One region of the Paenibacillus sp. J22R232 genome, then DNA from elsewhere that is predicted to be linked to it. Evidence: predicted binding sites of a transcription regulator. Region 1 holds the regulator's gene; each other region holds the start of a gene.
What was found. Region 1 encodes LexA, which represses DNA repair genes until DNA is damaged. Its sites were predicted from a motif close to CGAACATATGTTCG; they were not measured.

Region 1 (8,085 bases):
GGACCCTCAGACCGATGTTTCAGGGCTTGTTTTTGGCCCCTCATTTGGTTGGACAAGCGATCAAAGGCAGCGTGCTCGCAGCAGCGTTATTCGAAGAGCTTGGCTTTGAGACGAAGCCGAGATGGAACGAACCGCGTACAGACCTTATTCAAGCTGTACGCTTCGGACAGGCCGAGCATCTAATCGCATTCGTGCAAGGCATCCAGCAAGCTGCAGCTGTCGACTCGCATGTCGTTCCAGAGCCTTGGGATATGCCCGGCTATGAGAATGCTGTCATCATGGCGGCAGGAACGTTCATTCAGGGAGGAAGCCTGGAGCTCTCGGCAGACGCTCCTATCCGCGAACCTTACATTGCTTATATGCAAGGTGGTTTAACCTATGCCCACGCCAAATATGGTGTTCTAACCGCATTATATCGACTAGTGGATAGTGGTTTAATTGTGATTAAACCTTACATAACTTGACACATTTGCGTCGGAAAGGTTAGAATGAATCTATAAATGAGCGACTGGAAGGTTGATGCGACATGGCTGACGATATTCGCAGAAATATGGCTCTATTTCCGATCGGCATCGTAATGAAGCTGACGGATTTAACGGCCCGCCAAATCCGGTATTACGAGCAGCATGAATTGATCGTCCCTGCGAGAACAGCAGGAAACCAACGGTTATTTTCGTTTAATGACGTAGAACGGCTTTTGGAAATTAAATCATTGATAGAAAAAGGCGTTAATATCGCCGGCATCAAACAGGTTATGAATCCGGTTTCCAAAGAATCGGACGATGCGACGATCGTAAGTGAGCAATCGGAAGTAAAGCGTCGCGAGCTCTCCGATCAGCAGCTGCATCGTTTGCTTAAACAGCAATTGCTCGAGAAAAGACCGGGTCAGGCTTCGCTCATTCAAGGTCAATTGACTCGTTTCTTAAATAAGCGCTAGTAGGACTTTTATAACCATTGATTCGCAAACTAAGGAGATGATTCTGTGAGTTACACTAAAGAGGATATTAGACGTATAGCACAGGAACAAAATGTTCGATTTATTCGTTTGCAGTTTACGGATTTGCTCGGAACAATCAAAAACGTGGAAATTCCGGTTAGCCAGCTTGAAAAAGCATTGGATAATAAAATGATGTTCGACGGATCCTCCATTGAAGGATATGTGCGTATCGAAGAATCCGATATGTACCTTTACCCTGATCTTGATACATGGGTAGTGTTCCCATGGGTAACCCAAGACCGCGTTGCCAGATTGATCTGTGACATTTATATGCCAGACGGCACGCCTTTCGCAGGTGATCCGCGCGGCATTTTGAAGCGTGCTTTGAAAGAAGCAGAAGGACTTGGCTATACGGCAATGAACGTCGGTCCTGAGCCGGAATTTTTCTTGTTCAAAACAGATGAGCGCGGTGAGCCTACAACGGAGCTTAACGATCAAGGCGGATATTTCGATCTAGCGCCTATGGATATGGGTGAAAACTGCCGTCGCGAAATCGTATTGACGCTTGAAGAAATGGGCTTTGAGATTGAAGCATCCCATCATGAGGTTGCTCCTGGCCAGCATGAGATCGATTTCAAATATGCAGATGCGATTAAAGCTGCGGACCAAATTCAGACTTTCAAGCTCGTTGTCAAAACCGTTGCTCGCGAGCATGGTTTGCATGCGTCCTTTATGCCTAAACCGCTGTTTGGCGTGAATGGCTCAGGCATGCACTGTCATCAATCGTTGTTCAAAGGCGATACAAACGATTTCTATGACGAGAAGGACAAGCTTGGCCTAAGCACGACCGCTCGTCAGTACATGGCAGGCATTCTGCTTCACGCTCGTGCGATGGCTGCGATTACGAATCCAACAATCAATTCCTATAAACGTTTAGTACCAGGCTACGAGGCACCTTGTTACGTAGCATGGTCCGCAAGCAACCGTTCGCCTATGATCCGTATTCCAGCTTCTCGGGGCCTTAGCACGCGCGTAGAGGTTCGCAACCCGGATCCGGCAGCTAACCCATACCTTGCACTTGCTGTTATGTTAAAAGCAGGTCTAGACGGCATTCAGAACAAATTGCCATTGCCAGCTCCTACAGATCGCAATATCTACATCATGACAGAGGAAGAACGTCAGGATGCGGGCATTCCGAGCTTGCCGCTTGATCTAAAGGAAGCTTTGGATGAAATGCTGCGCAGCGATATTATCTGTGAAGCGCTAGGCGATCACGCGCTTGCACATTTCTATGAGCTTAAAGAAATCGAATGGGATATGTACCGCACCCAAGTTCACCAATGGGAACGCGATCAGTATTTGACCCTATATTAATAGCAAGGAACCTTAACGCTTATGCGTTAAGGTTTTTTTATTTTTTATAATTAAAAGGTCATGCTGAAATCATTTCTAATTATCATTAGTAAAGCGCCATTATATTAAGCGTAGAGACTAAGATAAATAGAATACACGCTATAGTACCATACAGAGTTAGTACTATTCGCATGTCTCCAAGCTTGTTATATTCTAGTTAACTACTTACGGGTAAATGAAGAATATATCAGCATTTAAAGCAGGAGATGAGCAGCATGGATGAATCAATTGTGCACAATGATCGATCAAATAGCGTATATGTTTTGTTGTCCAACACTGGTACTTTGTTTACGAGGGTAATAAAAAGCTTCACAAGAGCCCCTTATAATCATGCTTCGCTCGTTATGGACGAAAAGCTTGAAGGGGTATATAGCTTCGGCAGGAAACAAGCTACGAATCCTTTAAACGGAGGTTTCGTTAAAGAGGATGTTTATCAGGGAACATTTAGGCATTTTCCCGAAACACAGTGCAAGCTTCTCCGTATTGCAGTGACGGATCAACAAAAAGCGAGTCTAGAGAAGATTATTTGCGAATTCGAGAAAAACAAGGATATCTACCGCTATAATCTGATTGGCTTGATTGGCGTTTTAATTGAAACGGATTTACATCCTTCACATTCTTATTTCTGTTCGCAATTCGTAGCGGAATCCTTGCGCAGCAGCGGTATTCAGCTATGGAACCGTCCTTCGACACTAGTAACTCCAAACGACTTTCTTGTACATGAAAAAGCAATGACCATTTACGAAGGGTATTTGTATGACTATCCGCTTCTTGAACGTAATAGGTTGGGCAAAATTGAAAAACGTTTTTATCCTGAAGTGCTTTTTGGTTAAAGCGCTGTTTAAAAACAGACCTTATATAACAACAAAGACGCAGCAAAAGGAGAACATCCGTGAGACCGGAACGTTCACCTTTTGCTGCGTCATTCTTTAATACAAAGAAAATTACTTTATGCAGATCGGTTGACGGTGCCCGCCATGAAATCCTCCGCCATGGAAGCCTCCGGGAGGGCCTCCGTGAAAGCCGCCAGGCCCTCCGCCATGAAAGCCGCCTCCAGGGAATCCTCCGTGCCACCATGGCCCTCCGAAGCCGCCTTGTGGGAATGGCAAGGGGAGAGGGAGCACTTCAGGGTAAGGATACGGATAAGGATAGGGGTAAGGGTATGGATAAGAAGGCGGATATGGGTAAAAAGGGGGTTGAAGAGGTCCTAATGCCATGACTGATTCCTCCAATATATTGCTTTACGTTCAGCCTATGCTTCAAAGCCTATCCACGAAACTTGCCCATCTTAATTTATCCTTCTGCTTGTAATGGGAATGAACCATAAAGCACGGATTTTATTTTTCAATCATTCAATTGTTGATAAGGATAAAAAAGACCCTAGGGAAGGGTCTTTTTGTATTTATAAATTGAAAATGAAATTGAACATCTGATTAATAACCGCCGAAGCTCATGCAGCTGCAAGCAATAATCACCAATAAAATAAAGAGAACCAAAATGGTACCTATATTCGTAAATGCTCCACCAACGTAACCGGACATTTTTCAATGCACCTCCTTACGTTTTGAATACAACATATCTTATGCAGGGTAAAAGCGCAGTGATTGGATATTTGCCCTATTTCAGATTTACAAAGGTATTGCTTAAAACGTTCATATAGGAATGAAGGTCATTATTTTCAAGGCTGCATGAAACGTTATCGTTGTTATTTGATTTATACGAACTAATGTTCTATAATTATGGCGATATTACTGATCGGGGTGATTTACCCTTGAATTGAGATAAATCTAAATCGTTTGGAAGTAATTGGTAGTTTTGATAGAATAAATATGAAGATGATTAGGAAAATAATATGTACAGATAAGGAGATTAAACTATGGCAAAAAACAATTTACTAAGAATGGACAATGTTGGCATCGTTGTAGAATCCCTTGATGATTCCATCTCTTTTTTCGAGGAAATTGGCTTAAAGCTAGAAGGGCGAGCTACCGTCGAGGGTGAATGGGCTGGTCGCGTAACCGGGCTAGGTTCACAGAGTGTAGAGATTGCTATGATGGTTACCCCAGATGGCCACAGCCGACTTGAACTTTCGCGATTTCTCACTCCTCCTACAATATCAGATCACCGAACTGCTCCTGTAAATGCCCTCGGCTATCTACGTGTCATGTTCACCGTTGAAAACATTGACGAAATGGTATCCAGACTCACTAAGTATGGTGCTCAGCTCGTTGGCGAAGTGGTTCAGTACGAGAATTCGTATCGACTCTGCTACATTCGAGGAAATGAAGGACATCTTATCGGTTTGGCGGAACAGCTCGGTAATAAATAAGAGACGTTTAAAAGAACACTTAACTGAAATATACATTACTAAAGTGAAATATCGAAACAGTATAGCATTGTGTAAGTATCTCAAAGAAGTCGGATGCATCATATAAACACCGCATTCACGCTCCGGGTCTGGTCGACGCTCGCTTCCGGAAATAAGGTGCCATATTCAAAAAAAAGGCTGGATCAAAATGCGATAGCATTCGATCCAGCCTTTTCTTTATGTAAAACGAACATGTATTAATGGATGTCGCGGAAAAGTCCAATCACTTTGCCCAGTATCGTTACGTTCTGAAGTAAAATCGGCTGCATCGTAGAGTTCTCTGGCTGCAAGCGGATATGATTCTTTTCTTTATAGAACGTTTTGACTGTTGCTTCATCATCTTCAGTCATGGCAACTACAATCTCACCATTATTTGCCGTCTGCTGTTGACGGACGATAACATAGTCGCCGTCGTGAATGCCTGCTTCAATCATGCTCTCGCCCATTACATTGAGGATAAAGACACTGCTGTCCCCAACGAAATGGGATGGAAGCGGGAAATACTCTTCAATATTCTCAGTTGCGGTAATTGGGACGCCAGCGGTTACTTTACCGACAATTGGCACTTTCGCTACGGATAACGGAATAATGCCGTCGACGCCATCTTGATCGAGAATCTCGATTGCGCGAGGTTTGGTTGGGTCACGACGAATTAAACCTTTCTTCTCTAGGCGGTCTAGATGGCCATGCACAGTTGAACTCGACAGCAATCCAACAGCTTCGCCGATTTCTCGAACGGAGGGTGGATAGCCTTTCTCCCGAACTTCATTCTTAATAAATTCTAAAATCGAATGTTGTCGGTTAGAAATCTTCGACACAGTAATCACTCCATTAGTAGGTTTGCAAAAAATTATAACACAGAACCGGAGTTCGTACAAACATAAGTTCTCAAGTACAGAGGTTCGCATTTTTTGTTGACACCAAACGTTTGTTCGTGTAATCTGAAAACAGAACAAACGTTTGGGGTGCTGAGAAATGATAATGAATCCGAGTTTTTATAAATCAATCCATGAGCAACATGAGAATAAGTCCGTGCCGAATAGAATCGGCCGTTTTGTGAAACGTCATTCAATAAAGGCTATCGTATGTTTTGCTTTTTTCATTCTCCTATTTACTAGTTTTCTAATGATGGGTACGGATGCATCAGGTAAAGTTCCCGCAACAGCCTCGAACGCGGAACAGGTCGTTACTGTTCATTCAGGCGATACTTTATGGGCGATCGCTAAACGCTTCTCTGATTCGAAACACGATATTAGATATATTATATATAGAATAAAAGATCGTAATGAATTGAATACTTCTGAAATTAATCCTGGACAAACACTTATCATTCCGTCTATCTGATCATTTTTTCGTATTATCTATGTATACTTTTTAACACCATTGCTTTCTAGATCAAGCAGATCTTAATGACCTGTTTGGTTTAGGAAGTTTTTTTTGTTAGGTGCAGGGTTTCTTTTACAATTTGTCGTCTATTAATCGGGACTGAAGGGAGAGACGACATTGTTACGTGTAGAGCAATTATCACATTCGTTTACGAACGGGATAGAAACAACAGCTGTTTTGCATCAAATTAGCTTTCAGGTTCAAAAGGGAGAAATGATCGCTTTATTAGGAAGCTCTGGATCAGGGAAATCTACGCTGCTCAATTTAATGGCTGGGCTAATGAAGCCGACTGAAGGCGAGATATTTATTGCTGGTCAAAACATCATAAAGATGAATGAGAATCAACTAGCGGAATTCAGACGCAGTCATATCGGTTTTATATTTCAAGCCTATGAGCTCATTGCGAATCTTACGGTGCGGGAGAATGTCGAGCTTCCACTCGTATTTCAATCCGTGCATCCTGCGGTGAGGAAGAAAAAGGCACTTGCCTTATTGGAACAGGTTGGCATACCAGAAAAAGCAGAAATGTTTACGTCGCAACTCTCAGGGGGTCAACAACAGCGTGTGAGTATTGCAAGATCGCTAATTACGGAGCCCTCCGTCATATTTGCAGATGAACCAACGGGAAATTTGGATACAAAAACAGAGGAAGAAATTATTATGATTCTGCAACAGCTGAACAAATCGATGGATACGACATTTATTGTGGTTACACATGAGCAAGAGGTAGCGGCGCGGACAGAGAAAATCGTAACGCTTAGGGATGGATATTTGGTAACGGAGCAGGATCAAATACGGAAGCCTACGCTCGCAGGAGGACGATTCCATGAGAATTAGCGATGTAACAAGGCTATCATGGGATCAGGTGAAACGCAGAAAGGTAGTCACTGCGTTGTGCGCAGCCGGCATTTCAATCGGATGCGCAGCCATTATCGTCGCGATGAGCATCGGCGAATCGGCTCAACTATACATAGAGAATCAAATGAATAGTTATTTGAATATGGATGAAATTACGGTTACAGCAAATAGCGGACCACAGACAGGAGTTGTTGCTTCAGAAGTCGCCACTGATTCCATCATGCAAGGGAAATTGACGGAACAGAAGCTGATCATCATGAAACAGATGCAGCATGTAGCTGCTGCTTCACCTTATCAGCAGCTCAATTATTTGGAAATGTTCACTTTGGACGGAATGAGCTCACAATACCAAACCGAAGTGATCGGAACGGATTTGGAAATGCTAACAGCCTTCGGAAACGAATTCATGCAAGGCGGACCATCGAATATGGAGGATGCCATTGTTCTGAACTACGGGGCTACATTAGGCTTGATCGAGGAAGAAACGAAGCAGAAGCTTCAAGAGCAGTTAAATGCAGATCCTTACAATGAAGCAGTTATTCAACAATATGAGAATACAGGCAAGATTCCGAGCGTCATGTATCAGAAGCAAATTCAGTTTCGCTACGAAACACCTGCCGGGCCAGTTTTCAGCAGACCGCTTAGGGTAATTGGTGTATTAAAAAAGCCTAGCGGTTCCAGCGACGCGCAACTGATGTATAACAAGAAGGCATATGTCTCACTTCAAACGGCAGCGCTGCTTAAAAAAGAGTTGAAGCTAACAGAGAATGACCAAGAAACCTATCAATCCATCATTGTTAAGGTCGATAATCAATCCAAGCTTGAGAAGGTCGAGAAGCAGATTCAGAAATTGTCAGTAACGACACAAACGAATTTGTTCCAGAAGGAAAGACTGGCGAATGAATTCAAGATCATAAAGGCAGCTGCTTTAGGTATCGGCGTTTTCATCCTAATAATTGCTTCAATTTCAATTGTTGTAGCCATGACAATGTCGACCTATCAGAGAAGAAGACAAATTGGCATCATGAAGGTACTGGGGGCTAACTTGAGTCAAATTAGAAATATGTTTATTGTCGAAGCCGCTTTGTTGGGATTGCTCGGCGGGCTGCTCGGCGTATTGTTT
Region 2 (8,085 bases), 480 kb from region 1:
TTCGGAAGCAAGGTTGGGAAGGCGGATCAATACGATATTGGCCCAGCCGGCAAGCCTCATAAGGTTGAAGTGAAAGTTGCAGGCGGCAGAAGCTGGCTGGAGGTCCGTACGGAAAGCAATAAAGGTGAAAAGCTGTATTCCCAAAATGCTGAAGACGGAACAACCGAGTCGTTTGATCTTAACGGTGTTATCTACATAAATGTGGGTAGAGCTGATCTAATCGAAATAAAGGTAGATGGTGTAATCGTACCCGACGGTGATCGTGCGACTTCCAAAAAGGTTTTGCTGCAGCCGTTATCCGATGGCAGTGAAACACCTGAAGGAACAATAGCGCCTTCTAACGAAACGAATCAATCACAATAATGAACACTGTAACAAAGGAGAGGTTTTTTATGGCTTCAGAAAATGCATTTGATATCGTATCTAAAGTTGACATGCAAGAATTAGTTAACGCAATCAAGCAGGCGGAGCGGGAGATAGAGACTCGCTTTGACTTCAAAGGAAGCAAAAGCTCGATTGCGCTCGAGAAGGAAGAGCTTGTCGTCGCATCAGAGGATGATTACAAGCTGAAAAACGTGCTGGACATTCTTTTATCCAAAATGGTTAAGCGCGGCGTTCCGATCAAAAATTTGGATTACGGTAAAATTGAAGGTGCTTCCGGAAATACCGTTCGGCAGCGGATTAAACTTAGACAAGGCATTGAGCAGGATGTTTCCAAAAAAATCAACATCCTCATACGCGATTCGAAGCTTAAAGTCAAAAGCTTGATCCAAGGCGATCAAATCAGAGTCTCGGGCAAAAGCCTGGATGATTTGCAAGCGGTCATGAAGCTTCTTCGCGAAGCGGATCTTCCAGTAGAACTGCAATTTACCAATTATCGCTCGTAATAACGAAGCTTCGTTTCGTCGGAATTCGAGAAACGGAGCTTTTCATTTAGGTGAAGCATGGTTGGAAAATGGGGCTTTAGCCGCTTTTGACACGTGTATTTGCATGTATTATACTTGTTGAGATAGCTTTACAGTAGGATCTGGGGGATACATAAATGAGAGAAAGCACACAAACAGACGCTCAAGGCTGCTCTGCGTACGGTCTACAACCGAAGCAGATTTCCGGTCATATTCATGAACAAATGGTTCGCGTATCGCACACCTATGAGTTAGATCGATCCGAGGAGGGAATAGCGTGAATCTGGCGAACCGCATAACGCTTGCCAGAATATTTTTGGTGCCGGTTATTATGTTTTTTCTGCTTATCAAAGTGGATTTGGGGTCGTTTAGCATTTCGGACTTCTCCATTACATACAATCAAATCGCAGCGGCACTCATTTTTATTGTGGCGGCAAGCACAGACGGGTTAGATGGCTACATTGCCCGCAAAAACAAAATCGTAACCAACCTAGGGAAGCTGCTCGACCCGCTGGCAGACAAGCTGCTCGTTGCCGCGGTCCTCATTTCGCTCGTTGAGATGGATAAGCTGAACGCGCTTATTGCGATCGTTATCATTAGCCGCGAATTCGCCGTGACAGGCCTTCGCCAAATTGCGCTCCTAGAAGGCTCAGTGATGGCAGCCAGCACATGGGGCAAGTGGAAGACCGCGATTCAAATCACGATGATTATCGCGTTGTTGATTAACAACTTCCCGTTTAATTTTATTGATTTTCCGTTTGATGTCATTGCCAGCTGGGTCGCTGCGGCCATTACCGTGTACTCAGGCATCGACTATTTTTTGAAGAACAAGCATTTGATTCCGGTAGAATAATGTTAAAGCATCTTTCCGTATGACGGGGAGATGCTTTTGCTTATATCGCATAAAGCCAGCCTATAATTTGGACGTGGAGGAGATATCGAATAATGAAAGCAGAAATTATAGCGGTCGGGACGGAGCTGCTGCTCGGCCAAATCGTAAATACGAATGCGCAGTTCCTGTCTCAAAAATTAGCGGGGCTCGGCGTCGATGTTTATTTCCAAACGGTAGTTGGCGACAATGCCGGGCGGTTGAAGGAAGCGATTGAAATTGGCCGCAGCCGTGCTGACCTGCTTGTATTTACAGGCGGACTGGGTCCGACGCAGGATGACCTTACAAAAGATGTGCTGGCGGAATACCTGAGTCGCAGCCTCCTCATCCATGAGCCCTCTATGGCTCAAATTGAGCAAATGTTCAGCTCCCGAGGCATTCATATGGTGGAGAGCAATCGAAGGCAGGCATTGATGATCGAAGGCGGAGAGCCGCTTGAGAATACGACTGGCCTAGCCGTCGGCAACGGGTTATCCGTTGACGGAACGTTATACTTGCTGCTGCCTGGGCCTCCCCGCGAGATGAAACCGATGATGGACGGCGCAGGCGAAGCATGGCTGCGCGCACAACTCGGGGCAGCGGATCCTCTCTATTCGCGCATCCTGAAGTTCGCGGGAATTGGTGAATCGAACTTGGAAGCGAAGCTGATTCCATTGATTGACGGGCAGAGCGATCCAACCATCGCTCCCTATGCGAAGGAAGGCGAGGTATCGATCCGCGTCTCCACCAAAGCGGGATCAGCTATCGACGCTGATCAGAAAATAGACGAAACGGTTGCCAAAATCAAAGCCTTGGTAGGCGAATTTCTATATGCGCAAGAGGACATCCCCCTGGAGGAAGAGGTTATACACCTTCTAAGAGCCTCAAGACGCAAGCTAGCGAGCGCGGAAAGCATAAGCGGGGGATTGCTGGCTGAGCTCATTACGAACGTTCCTGGGAGCAGTGGAGAGTATGTAGGCGGTGTTGTCACTTATACGAATATAATGAAGCATCACTTATTAAGCATTCCCCTTACGCAGCTTGAAGGCGAAGGAGCGCCCGGCGCGATAAGCGATTCGACGGCTGCGATCATGGCAGAGCGCGTCCGGGAGCTCTCCGATGCGGATTTCGGGGTCTCGTTGACAGGCGTAGCCGGTCCGGCTGAATCCGAGGGCAAGCCTGTCGGGCTGGTGTATGTGGGGATTTCGCAGCGCGGGAGGGCTACTGAGGTGTTTACGCTAAATCTCAGCGGCGGCAGAGGCATGATTAGGCTGCGTGCAGTGAAATCGGCATTGTACCGGTTATGGCTCGCTCTTAACAGAGAATAAACGATCATATTCATTTGCATCTGCTAGTGCTTCCGGTTCGCTGGCATAAATAATGTTTGTCAATTGCCGGACAGCCCGTTATAATAAAAGACAGTTACCGGAAGAACCGTGGCGAAGAATACTTTGCTGCGGTTTTTTTATGTCCATAACTAGGGCTGAAGCAAAAAGGCGAATGTATGTTCGAAAAAATGCTTGTCATCCCGAAAGAAAAAAGGTATCATAACATTATAAATAAAGAAGGATGTGAGTTTCTTGTCGGATCGTCGCGCTGCACTAGAAATGGCTTTGCGTCAAATTGAGAAACAATTTGGTAAAGGCTCCATCATGAAATTAGGAGAATCTACACACATGCAAGTTGAAACCGTGCCTAGCGGTTCACTTGCTCTTGATATCGCTTTAGGAATAGGCGGCTTGCCGCGTGGACGTGTTATTGAAATATACGGACCGGAATCATCAGGTAAGACGACAGTTGCGCTTCATGCGATTGCAGAGGTTCAACGCATAGGCGGACAAGCTGCATTTATCGATGCGGAGCATGCGCTAGACCCGCTTTATGCAAGCAAGCTTGGTGTGAATATTGATGAGCTGCTGCTATCACAGCCGGATACGGGTGAGCAAGCACTAGAAATCGCAGAAGCGCTTGTTCGCAGCGGTGCGGTTGATATCGTGGTTATCGACTCCGTTGCCGCACTCGTGCCGAAAGCAGAGATTGAAGGCGACATGGGTGATTCTCACGTCGGTCTACAAGCCCGCTTGATGTCACAAGCATTGCGTAAACTATCGGGTGCAATCAGCAAATCGAAGACGATTGCAATTTTTATCAACCAGCTTCGCGAGAAGGTGGGCGTCATGTTTGGTAACCCTGAGACAACACCAGGCGGACGGGCATTGAAGTTCTATTCCAGCGTACGTCTGGACGTACGCCGTATTGAGACCTTGAAGCAAGGCAACGATATGGTTGGTAACCGCACCCGTATTAAGGTTGTTAAGAACAAAGTGGCACCACCGTTCAAACAGGCCGAAATCGATATTATGTACGGAGAGGGAATTTCGAGAGAAGGTACCCTTGTTGATTTAGGCGTTGAAATGGATATTGTACAGAAGAGCGGCGCATGGTTCTCTTATAATGGGGAGCGTCTTGGCCAAGGCCGAGAGAATGCGAAGCAGTATTTGAAAGACCATAAAGACATTGCCGAAGTGATCGAGAAGCAGATTCGGGAAGCGAGCAACCTGTCGGCTGCAGCGACTCAAGCTAACTTCAAAGCCGAGGAAGAAGACGACGAAGAGTTCGAAGATCTGGAATAGATCGGCACTGAAACTATACGTACCAATGCTTCGCCGCCCTGATAGGGGCGGCGAAGCTGTGTTTAGAGAGGATGTAAATCGTGGCTCCAAGCACTGTCGAGAATGAAGAAGAATGGATGATTTTGTCTGTTCGCCTTGATAAAAAAGAACGGAAATTATATCATCTCTTTGCTGAGTCCGACGAACCGTTGCTATCTGTCCATGAGGATATATTGATACGATTCCGTTTGGCGAAAGGTCAATTGTTAACGGAAATCCAAATCGAAGAAATAAGAACGGAAGATGAGCGTTACCGTGCTTATATACTGGCAATCGGCTATTTAGGCGCTAGACCGCGAACGAGAAAGCAGATCGAGCAATATTTGAGCCGGAAGCTATTTGAGAATGACAATATTCAATATGCGCTAGACCGTTTAGAAAGGGAGCATATTGTGGATGATGAACAGTATGCACGCCAATTCGCTGCAGGGCGATTGAAGAACGGCTTGAAGGGTCGACGCTTCATTAAACAAGAGCTGCAGCAGAGGGGCGTGTCGAAAGAAGCCGCTGCGGAAGCCATTGATGCATTGGACGAGGAAATCGAGCTTGCGTCCGCGAAGAAGGCTGCGGAGAAGAAATGGCGATCGCTAAAAGGAGAGACTTTCGAGAAAAAGCGCAAGCTTATGGGCTATTTAATGCGCAGGGGCTTTCCGGGAGATATCGTCAAGAAGGCAATAAAATGGATAGATCTAAACGGGGATGAAGACGCATTCGAGGAAGTTGATGGGCTTTTGCTTGACAATTGATTTTACGAAAAGATAAAATGAGGTTGTATTCCTTCAATATTGAATCAATTTTCCTTCCAAAAGTTGATTCAATACGATTATTTTCGTCAAATTAGTAATTGTTGAAACGGTTTGAAGCCGGTTGAAAACCTAATATCATCCCAAGCAGTGCCTTGGTGTATGCAACAAGGAGGTGAACAAGATGTCTGAGATCATTTGGATCTTGATCTGTCTCTTTGTTGGCGCAATTTTCTTTGGGATTGGTTATTTTATTCGAAAATCGATTGCAGAGGCCAAAATTTCGAGCGCTGAGCAAGCTGCTATTGTTATCGTAGAAAATGCGAAGAAAGAAGCGGAAGCTCAGAAGAAAGAAACCGTGCTAGAGGCAAAAGATGAAGTCCACAAACTTCGTTCCGAAGCCGAGAGAGACATTCGTGAACGTCGCAACGAAGCTCAACGTCAGGAAAGACGTTTACTCCAAAAAGAGGAGTCGCTGGATAAAAAGTTAGAAGCGCTAGAACGCAAAGAAGAAACTGTAGCCAACAAAGAAAAACGGATCGAAGAAACGCAAGAGCAGATCGATTCCATTTATAAGCAGCAGCTAAGCGAATTGGAACGGATATCGAGTCTGACAACGGAAGACGCGAAATCGATTATTTTATCTAATGTTGAGCAGGAAGTACGACATGAGACAGCACAAATGATCAAAGAGATCGAGCAGCAAGCGAAAGAAGAAGCTGATAAGAAAGCCCGTGATATTATATCACTTGCTATTCAGCGCTGTGCGGCGGATCATGTGGCTGAAACGACGGTATCCGTCGTAACTTTGCCTAATGAAGAAATGAAAGGCCGCATTATTGGGCGTGAAGGCCGTAATATCCGTGCTTTGGAAACATTGACTGGTATCGATCTAATCATCGACGATACACCGGAAGCGGTCATTTTATCAGGTTTCGACCCGATAAGACGCGAAATTGCCCGCACTTCTTTGGAAAAGCTTGTGGCTGACGGTCGTATCCACCCTGCCCGCATTGAAGAAATGGTTGAAAAATCTCGTAAAGAGGTGGACGAGCGAATCCGTGAATACGGTGAGCAGGCTACCTTCGAGGTTGGTGTTCACAGCTTGCATCCGGATTTAATCAAGATTTTGGGACGATTGAAGTATCGGACAAGTTACGGTCAGAACGTGCTAAAGCACTCTATGGAGGTTGCTTACTTAACTGGGTTGATGGCAGCAGAGCTAGGCCAAGACGTTACGCTCGCGAAGCGTGCAGGCTTGCTGCATGATATCGGTAAAGCTTTGGATCACGAAGTAGAAGGTTCACATGTTGAGATCGGCGTGGAGCTTGCCAAGAAATACAAGGAGCATCCTGTCGTTATTAACAGTATTGCTTCTCACCACGGAGATACGGAAGCAACTTCCGTTATCGCGATGCTGGTAGGTGCAGCTGACGCATTGTCCGCTGCGCGCCCTGGAGCTCGCCGTGAAACGCTTGAAACGTATATCAAACGACTGGAGAAGCTAGAGGATATTTCCGAATCGTTTGAAGGCGTGGAGAAATCGTACGCGATTCAAGCTGGCCGCGAAGTGCGCGTCATGGTGCAGCCAGAAAAAATCGACGATACCGAAGCATTCCGCCTTGCACGTGATATTACGAAAAAAATCGAGAGCGAGCTTGATTATCCGGGACATATTAAAGTTACGGTCATTCGAGAAACTCGCGCGGTTGAATATGCGAAGTAAGCAACAACAAAATATCGGCTTTTCAGAAAAGTGGCTGCTTGTTAGCCACTTTTCTGTTTGCAGGCGTACAAAAAAGGAAGTGTACTTATTATGAACGTATTATTTATCGGCGATATCGTAGGCAATGTTGGCAGAAGTGCTCTGAAACGGGTACTTCCGGCTCTCAAAAGTAAATATAACCCGCATATTATCATCGCCAACGGCGAGAATGCAGCTGCTGGACGCGGAATAACGGCAGCTATAGCGAAGGAATTTTTCGAATGGGGCGTCCATGGCATCACAATGGGCAACCATACGTGGGATAATAAAGATATTTTTGAATGGATTGACGATGAGCCCCGAATTGTGCGACCGGCCAACTATGCAGAAGGCGCTCCCGGTCAAGGCATGGCATTCATCAAGGCTGGCGGGAAACAGCTGGCTATTATTAATTTGCAAGGCAGAACCTTTTTGCCTCCGATTGATTGTCCATTCCGCAAGGCCAATGAGTTAATCGAGGCGGCCAAGGAGAAAACAAATAACATTCTCGTCGATTTCCATGCTGAAGCGACTTCGGAGAAAATTGCGATGGGCTGGCACTTGGACGGCAGAGCTTCAATCGTGCTTGGGACGCATACGCATGTACAGACAAATGACGATACGATACTGCCTGCAGGTACGGCCTATATCACGGACGTGGGCATGGTCGGACCGAAGGAAGGCGTGCTGGGGATGGAGCGGAACGCAGTGCTGCATAAGTTCATTACGCAGCTGCCCGTTCGCTTTGTAGTAGATGAAGGAAAGTGGCATTTGCACGCCATTTCCGTGCAGATTGACGACGCGACGGGCGAAGCGCGAAAAATCGAAAAAATAAGGCTGACGGAAGACGAATGGCTGCTCATGTAATGATTCTAATCTTTGAAAAGTTCCGACAATTCAGAACAGTTTGTGAATAGACGGAATAAAAGCAGGAATTTTTTAATCTCCCTCGAATACTATTTAAAAGTGGAATCCATCCAACAGTCCAAGGGGAGGTTCTTTTTATGGATGTATTAAAAGTTTCAGCAAAATCAAATCCTAATTCCGTTGCAGGCGCGCTAGCTGGCGTTCTTCGTGAACGTGGTGGTGCGGAGCTGCAAGCCATTGGAGCTGGTGCGTTGAACCAAGCAATCAAAGCGGTTGCGATTGCGAG
Region 3 (6,173 bases), 790 kb from region 1:
TGTACAGTGTAACTGTAAAGATTGGTTTCGTAACAATCATCATCGTCTGGTTCGTAGGCTAATGTAGCCATTAATCAGAGGGATGAGGATGGCATATTGTTGCTACCTCATCTTCATCATAAATGCTAAATAAAATAATTAAACGTTAAAAACCCTCCTTTTTAACAAACCTCCAAAACGCTTTTAACCTCTGATTTAATTTTGTTGCTTGTCCCCAAACTGTTACATTTTCCTATAGCAGTCTCCACACTTCACGTTATTATTGATCCAGCTAAGCGTATGCGAAATGCCCACATGAGGATAAACGATTTCTCTTCGCTCGCCCTCATGTCCGCACTTAAACGTGACGCTGATCGTCTGGATCTCTGGCCTACTAGACGTTGGCTTCTTATCCTGCATTGGCGAGGCCCACTTAGCCATGTGCAGCTACATCTTCCTTGCGCTTTGGCTCAGTCCTATCAGCCAGCACGTAATTGCTTGGGACGTCTCTGATCGGCACCACATCGATGTATAAGAACATTGTGAGGAATATAGAGAACATGGATAAACGTTGCATCTTCATCAGCATAAACCTACTTTCTAGGCAACAAAAAAAGCCGCACCATATAAGGGCGGCTCTTGTTAATGATATAAGATAGAGCAGGTATAAAAGCATGAGGTCGCTGCGCTCCTCACTAAAGGCATGGAAGCGCGTAGGACGCGCATTTATATTTAAAGCATACGTACTTTGTCACTTTGGAGTAAGAACAAGGTCATTATATCGTTGCCATATTTTGTAGTCAAACTTTCTTTTAAGAAAATAAACCACAAATTGCTCCTAACATACGTTCCCAATTCTACTCTCTTGTTTAATTCAATTTTGACCAAAATAAAAGCCGCTCTTTGAGCGACTTTAAAATAAAGTACTACGATTAGTTTTTTTAAAAATCATTCTTGAATAAATCCAATTGTTTTTTTCGGCTGTTCGGGTTCTTGTTTAGGCAAAGATACAAGTAAAAAGTTGATTTGGCTTACATGCTGCAAAAGTTCAACTGGTGAACCACTATCCGCCAAGTGACCTTTAAATTTAATAAGTTTTTCGCCTTGGTATCCAATTCCTGTAATGTTAACAGTAATTGTTTGACCAAATGAAGCGAGCATAACACCTACTTCATGTTGGTCATCAAGGTTCCTATTGTAATCATTAGCTGCTTGAATCAGATGTTCCGCAATTGTATCAGCATCATCTTTAAACTTTATTTGCATATTCATAGCACCTATTGCATCAACATTCTTTCTGATATCCGGAAAATTAAAACTCATACTTTTTTCCACCCCCTTTATAATTCATAATTCTCGATTAGGAAGGAAATCCCTCTTTTGGTGTCGAAAGTACTAGGTACAAAGGAGGGATAAAATGGATACAGTGAATTTTATACAGAATCGTTTTATGAGGCGTTTATTTACCGCAGCAGCTGTCTTAGCATTAACAGCAGCGATTATGTACATGATGTGGAATCATGCTTTCCCCGCTATGTTCGATCAACTGATCGAAAACTCAAAGAATTTCAAAATAGGCTAGCATGTTTAAACAAACATGGATTCAGCTTGACACATGAGAGCCGCTGGCGAATTAAGGTTCGCTAAGCGGCTCTTACGAATTATTTGCCAATAAAACGTTTGGGTTGAATTGGTGTGACCTTAACGATTTCATTCTTCGGAATAACCCAAACCTCTGTACCGTTCGAAATCTTTACATGATCGGCTCCCACGCCTTCCAGAAAGCCTTCATGCTTCGCCATTGTATCGAGCTCCAATACAACGACCAGTTCCAAATAATCATCAATATTCAACACGAACCGCCTCCCTTTTCAAAGAGCAATTCGACATAGTTGATAATTATCCTTTATCAAATTCACCGTTATACAAATCGTTCAACAAATGAGTCAGAACGATCTTCTTCGCAAGCCACATTAAGACCATGCCGCTATCAATTCCTTTTGCTTCGTCAAAGCTTTCGATCTTGAGCCGCAGCTCCTCTGCCTTGCCTTCAAGATGCTCGACCAGTTTTTGACGATCAATGCTCAAGGCTGGCGCCCTCAATGTCGCGAATCATGAACCATTCACCATCAACCATAAAGCGATTTTGGAGCTGGTCCACGCGATCAACCACACCAGAGACTTCTAATTCCTCAGTTTCATGAAACATAAGAAGCTTGATAAGTTGCCGATGCTTTAGCGATGCTTCAACGAGCTGCGAGATGATTGCCCACTCTTGCTCATCAAGTTCGATGCGCTGGCGCTTCTTCTCTTCTTCAGCAAGTTGATTTATCCGTACCTTATGTTCAGGTAGCATCATCCTGCTGCTTTCCCACATCCCATTGCCTTCAAGTTTTTTTCTTGATCCTGTCGTCATATAGAACACCGTCCCTCATTGATTGATGTTCTTATTATATGCGAACATTTGTTCGATATTCAAGGGTAAAGAAATGACATTTACTTCGGCATGTCACAGCCACTACGAGCCGAACCTTACACCTGTAGTCAGTGGCAAGGAGTGAGTAAAAGCAAACAATGCGGCTGGAAATGTCAGAACCATACCGAATTGCAGGATCGGCGTAACGAAAAAGAGAGCCGTTAGGCTCCCTTGGAATAAGGCTAGTTATGCCCGCAGGCTGTGTTACGAGGATGAAGGTCTTCCCCCTCATCATTGTATTCGGTAGCCAACCGAACCTGCGAAGCCGGCTGAGTCGTCGCTGAATCCACGCTGGAAGATTCGGCATAAAAGAATAGACTCTCATGAAAATTAAAAAAGGCTCTTTCGAAACAACCTGTCAGACGCTCTAGAATCGATTCTGAGACATATCGGTTTTTGGTGTCCACTTACAAGCTGATAGACCAAACATTCGTTCTCGTCGTAAAATTGAGCGCCTGCCGTTAGATATGGATCACCTCCAGATAACTTTGCATCAACTACACTGTTATCGTTTAGTGCTTTCATATATTGGTGGCATTCACATGACAAGATTTGGAGCCTTTTACTTTAAATTACCATTTATGAACCAAGATTAACAAATGATTGAAATTTTAAACCGATTAATAAAGTATCTATGCCGATGATACACATTCATTAGTTAGAACTTTAATTTTATTTTCGATCATCAACTAACATTCAAGCTAGCTTAAACAGCGATCGTCTCTTTATTGATCTCCAATATCTCTTTCAAATACTTTTTGAATGCATCATTCTTCCAGAATCCTAGCCGAATTCCGTCAACTCCTCTAGTCATCAGAATATAGTAAATATTCAATACAAATAAGGTAAACTCTTGTGCATTTTCTAGGTTTTCATCGTCTTTGGAGAACTTCCCGTTTACATTATGGAAATTGTCTGGATTGCCGAATAACCTGCCCTGTGCGTCGACTTGAAGATCATTTCCGACTAAAACGCCTACTCTATTCAAATCGATTCCCTGAACTGCAAAGACAGAGCCAATCTGATCCTCAGCATCGGCATCTTCTGAATTAACCCAATTTACTTGAGTGGAATTCCATCTTCGTTTGATATTGCCTTCGTGCCAATGAGTAATCAACGGGTCTTTGCCATCAGCTTGCTTCCAAGGTTCGACTAAACCACCTATCACGCGATTTATATGTTCAGGATTGAAATTTCTATCTTCTTCTACCCAATCAATCAAATTATGTAAAGGTTCTGTTTCAAAATATCCAAAATAAGCATCAATATCACTATCTTGGAACACAGCTCTGTCAAATTCTGAGTTAAAATTCGTCTGTTTTAATAGACCTGTATCCTTATACAAAAGATATTTTATACCATTTACGTAGTCTTCTGACGAATAATTCTTTCCTACTGGAGCTTGGATTCTAAATTGCGTTGTTAGGTATCGCTTTTCAAAGTTTTTGGTTGCTTCATTGAATTGCCCACGTGTCATATTGGCAGGGCGAATAGCTTGCAATACGTCATACATTAATACGATTTGAGTACCTATTTTTTTCAAAGCCTCTAAGTGATTATCATCTTGGGCAAATCTGCCCTTATACACTTTATTGAAAGTATCCATTTGTTTAGGAAATTTTCTAGAAAGTTTGTGAGATTCATCAACAATTACAACATCATAATTTTCATCGGAATTAATCAACTGTGTCGAGCTAGCAAGTGCCAGGTTACTATTATTCATTCCATATACTCTAAAGATATCCTTTGCCGTTTTAATCCAATTTGGTTGCAAAACGACTGCTATACGCTGATTAGGTTTTTCTTTCAATAGCATAGCGACCAAATGAGTCAGCAATACGGTTTTGCCAGTCCCTGCATCGCCATTAATCACAAAGCTCTTATCTGGATTAGAGTGAACCTCTTTAAGAAAGTCCATTTGCTGAATTGTTAATTCTTTAATTGGGCTATATTTGACCAGTTCTCCGTTACGCAACTCATCTAATGTTGGTGTGCTTACCCATCCATTAGGGTATAGTTCATTTTCCCAAAAAGGCAAAATGACTTCTGAAGCAACCTTTTCTCGTTCTCGGTAGTCACTGACGCTGTTGCCATTGGTTCGATTAATAATCTCTTCAATATCATATTGAACCAGCTGTTTTTTTGCTTTTGGATTGTCAGCCATAAAATAGGTTATCAACTGGCTTTCGACATCATCTAAGGCTGAGCCGTTAAAATAAGATGAAATAAGAATAATTACTTGGTCAAAATCTGCTATATTAAACGTTTGAACTTTACCATTATAGTGTTGCTTATTCCTCACAAGAAATTGTTTCGTTTGTCCAATATAAATCTTTTTCGTCTTTGAACTTTTGTAGATATAAACGACATTGCCGTCTGTAAGAACTTTTTGTTCAGGTAGACGAAGTTTTTCAAAACCTTCCAATACTTTATTGTTGATTTTCAGTGTTATACTGTTGTACTTAGTCATTAATTAATCCACCTTATCCAATTCGGTATATTTATTTTTTTGACCAAAGCTTTCGGTAATTGGATATTTTCGGGCATTTTTAATTAGTTTTTCAGCGATGATTTCATCAATATCAAATCCTAGATTATCAGCCATCATATAAGAGTAGATTAACACATCTGCGAGTTCTTCTTTGAGTCGCTCAGGATTTCCCTTGGATTCTTCGGATGTTTTCCATTGAAAAAGCTCTAATAATTCACTTGCTTCTAAAGAGATGGAAATAGCTAGATCTTTTTCATTATGAAATTGCCGCCAGTTGCGCTCGTCTCTAAATTGGTTAATCCGCTGCATTGATTTACTCATATTAATTTACAATCATTCCTTCCAGAAATGTTTCCTTGTCTCTTAATTATTGAACCAGGTATAGGTTTATTATCCTGCAATACTTTCATATTTATTTTATATCGCGAACCTTTCTTCATCAACTATTATGCCCGTTAACTTAATGTCGAACTGTTTCTTTTTAATTCTTCAACTTCTATAATTATTCCTTGTCGGAGTTTCGCGACCATACCGTTAAAAACAACGATATGGTTTCGACCTGTTCCGCGACAGGCCCAAGGCGCAGCAGCGCTCATCAGGCGATTATTTAAACAACGTAATTGTAAGGGCTACGAGACTAATGACCAAAGATGCGATGCTGATAATAACGGCAGCTGTCAATATTTTGGACGATTTCATATTTCCATCCCCTTTGTGCTATAATTTTTTTAGAGAAAGAAACAGCACCCTTATATTTCACCATCCCCTAGACCAAGGCTCCTTTCGGAGCCAAGGCTTTCGGGACTCAACTTAGTGGTGGAGCGTGATGATGAGGGCGATTGTCGAGTTTATCAAGCTAATGATTGCACTCACTAGCGTGATGATTACTGCTCGATTATCAACTTGCTGTTTCTTTTTCTTTTTGGCCATCTTGTTCTCACCTCCTTCCTTATATTCTTATTATATACGATTTTCGTTATATTGTCAACGATATTCGTAATATATATTACGATATTCGTTGATTTACTTTTGAAAATCGTATAGAATGATATCAAGGAGATGATGAAATGTTTAGATTAAGAATTAATGAATTGATGCATGATCGTCATTTAAATGCTAATCAGCTTTCAAAGCTTACTGGTGTTAGATACCCTACAATCTTAGATATGGCTGATAATAAATCAAAAGCATGGTCGCCTGAGAACTTGGAGAAGATCGCTGTTGCTC

Region 2: a site for LexA is predicted at 3,271-3,284, ahead of recA (recombinase RecA). Genes of this name have one in related genera too.
Region 3: a site for LexA is predicted at 2,437-2,450, ahead of AC0YN3_RS01405 (YolD-like family protein). Genes of this name have one in related genera too.

Annotation. Positions count from the first base shown of each region.
Region 1 covers NZ_JBWDNK010000001.1:1,099,138-1,107,222, reverse strand. Annotated here, with positions in the region: gene AC0YN3_RS05120 (methionine gamma-lyase family protein) at 1-464, shown strand, start outside; gene AC0YN3_RS05115 (MerR family transcriptional regulator) at 527-937, shown strand; gene glnA (type I glutamate--ammonia ligase) at 983-2,311, shown strand; gene AC0YN3_RS05105 (hypothetical protein) at 2,566-3,183, shown strand; gene AC0YN3_RS05100 (hypothetical protein) at 3,295-3,567, opposite strand; gene AC0YN3_RS05095 (VOC family protein) at 4,227-4,679, shown strand; gene lexA (transcriptional repressor LexA) at 4,916-5,536, opposite strand; gene yneA (cell division suppressor protein YneA) at 5,694-6,062, shown strand; gene AC0YN3_RS05080 (ABC transporter ATP-binding protein) at 6,222-6,941, shown strand; gene AC0YN3_RS05075 (ABC transporter permease) at 6,931-8,085, shown strand, end outside.
Region 2 covers NZ_JBWDNK010000001.1:615,818-623,902, forward strand. Annotated here, with positions in the region: gene AC0YN3_RS02995 (RodZ domain-containing protein) at 1-363, shown strand, start outside; gene AC0YN3_RS03000 (YajQ family cyclic di-GMP-binding protein) at 393-887, shown strand; gene pgsA (CDP-diacylglycerol--glycerol-3-phosphate 3-phosphatidyltransferase) at 1,183-1,758, shown strand; gene AC0YN3_RS03010 (competence/damage-inducible protein A) at 1,851-3,101, shown strand; gene recA (recombinase RecA) at 3,354-4,406, shown strand; gene AC0YN3_RS03020 (regulatory protein RecX) at 4,487-5,191, shown strand; gene rny (ribonuclease Y) at 5,373-6,914, shown strand; gene AC0YN3_RS03030 (TIGR00282 family metallophosphoesterase) at 7,005-7,799, shown strand; gene AC0YN3_RS03035 (stage V sporulation protein S) at 7,937-8,085, shown strand, end outside.
Region 3 covers NZ_JBWDNK010000001.1:311,659-317,831, reverse strand. Annotated here, with positions in the region: gene AC0YN3_RS01430 (hypothetical protein) at 223-420, opposite strand; gene AC0YN3_RS01425 (DUF6173 family protein) at 928-1,302, opposite strand; gene AC0YN3_RS01420 (hypothetical protein) at 1,397-1,561, shown strand; gene AC0YN3_RS01415 (hypothetical protein) at 1,641-1,835, opposite strand; gene AC0YN3_RS01410 (hypothetical protein) at 1,879-2,067, opposite strand; gene AC0YN3_RS01405 (YolD-like family protein) at 2,057-2,395, opposite strand; gene AC0YN3_RS01400 (DNA/RNA helicase domain-containing protein) at 3,162-4,925, opposite strand; gene AC0YN3_RS01395 (nucleotide pyrophosphohydrolase) at 4,929-5,267, opposite strand; gene AC0YN3_RS01390 (helix-turn-helix domain-containing protein) at 6,014-6,173, shown strand, end outside.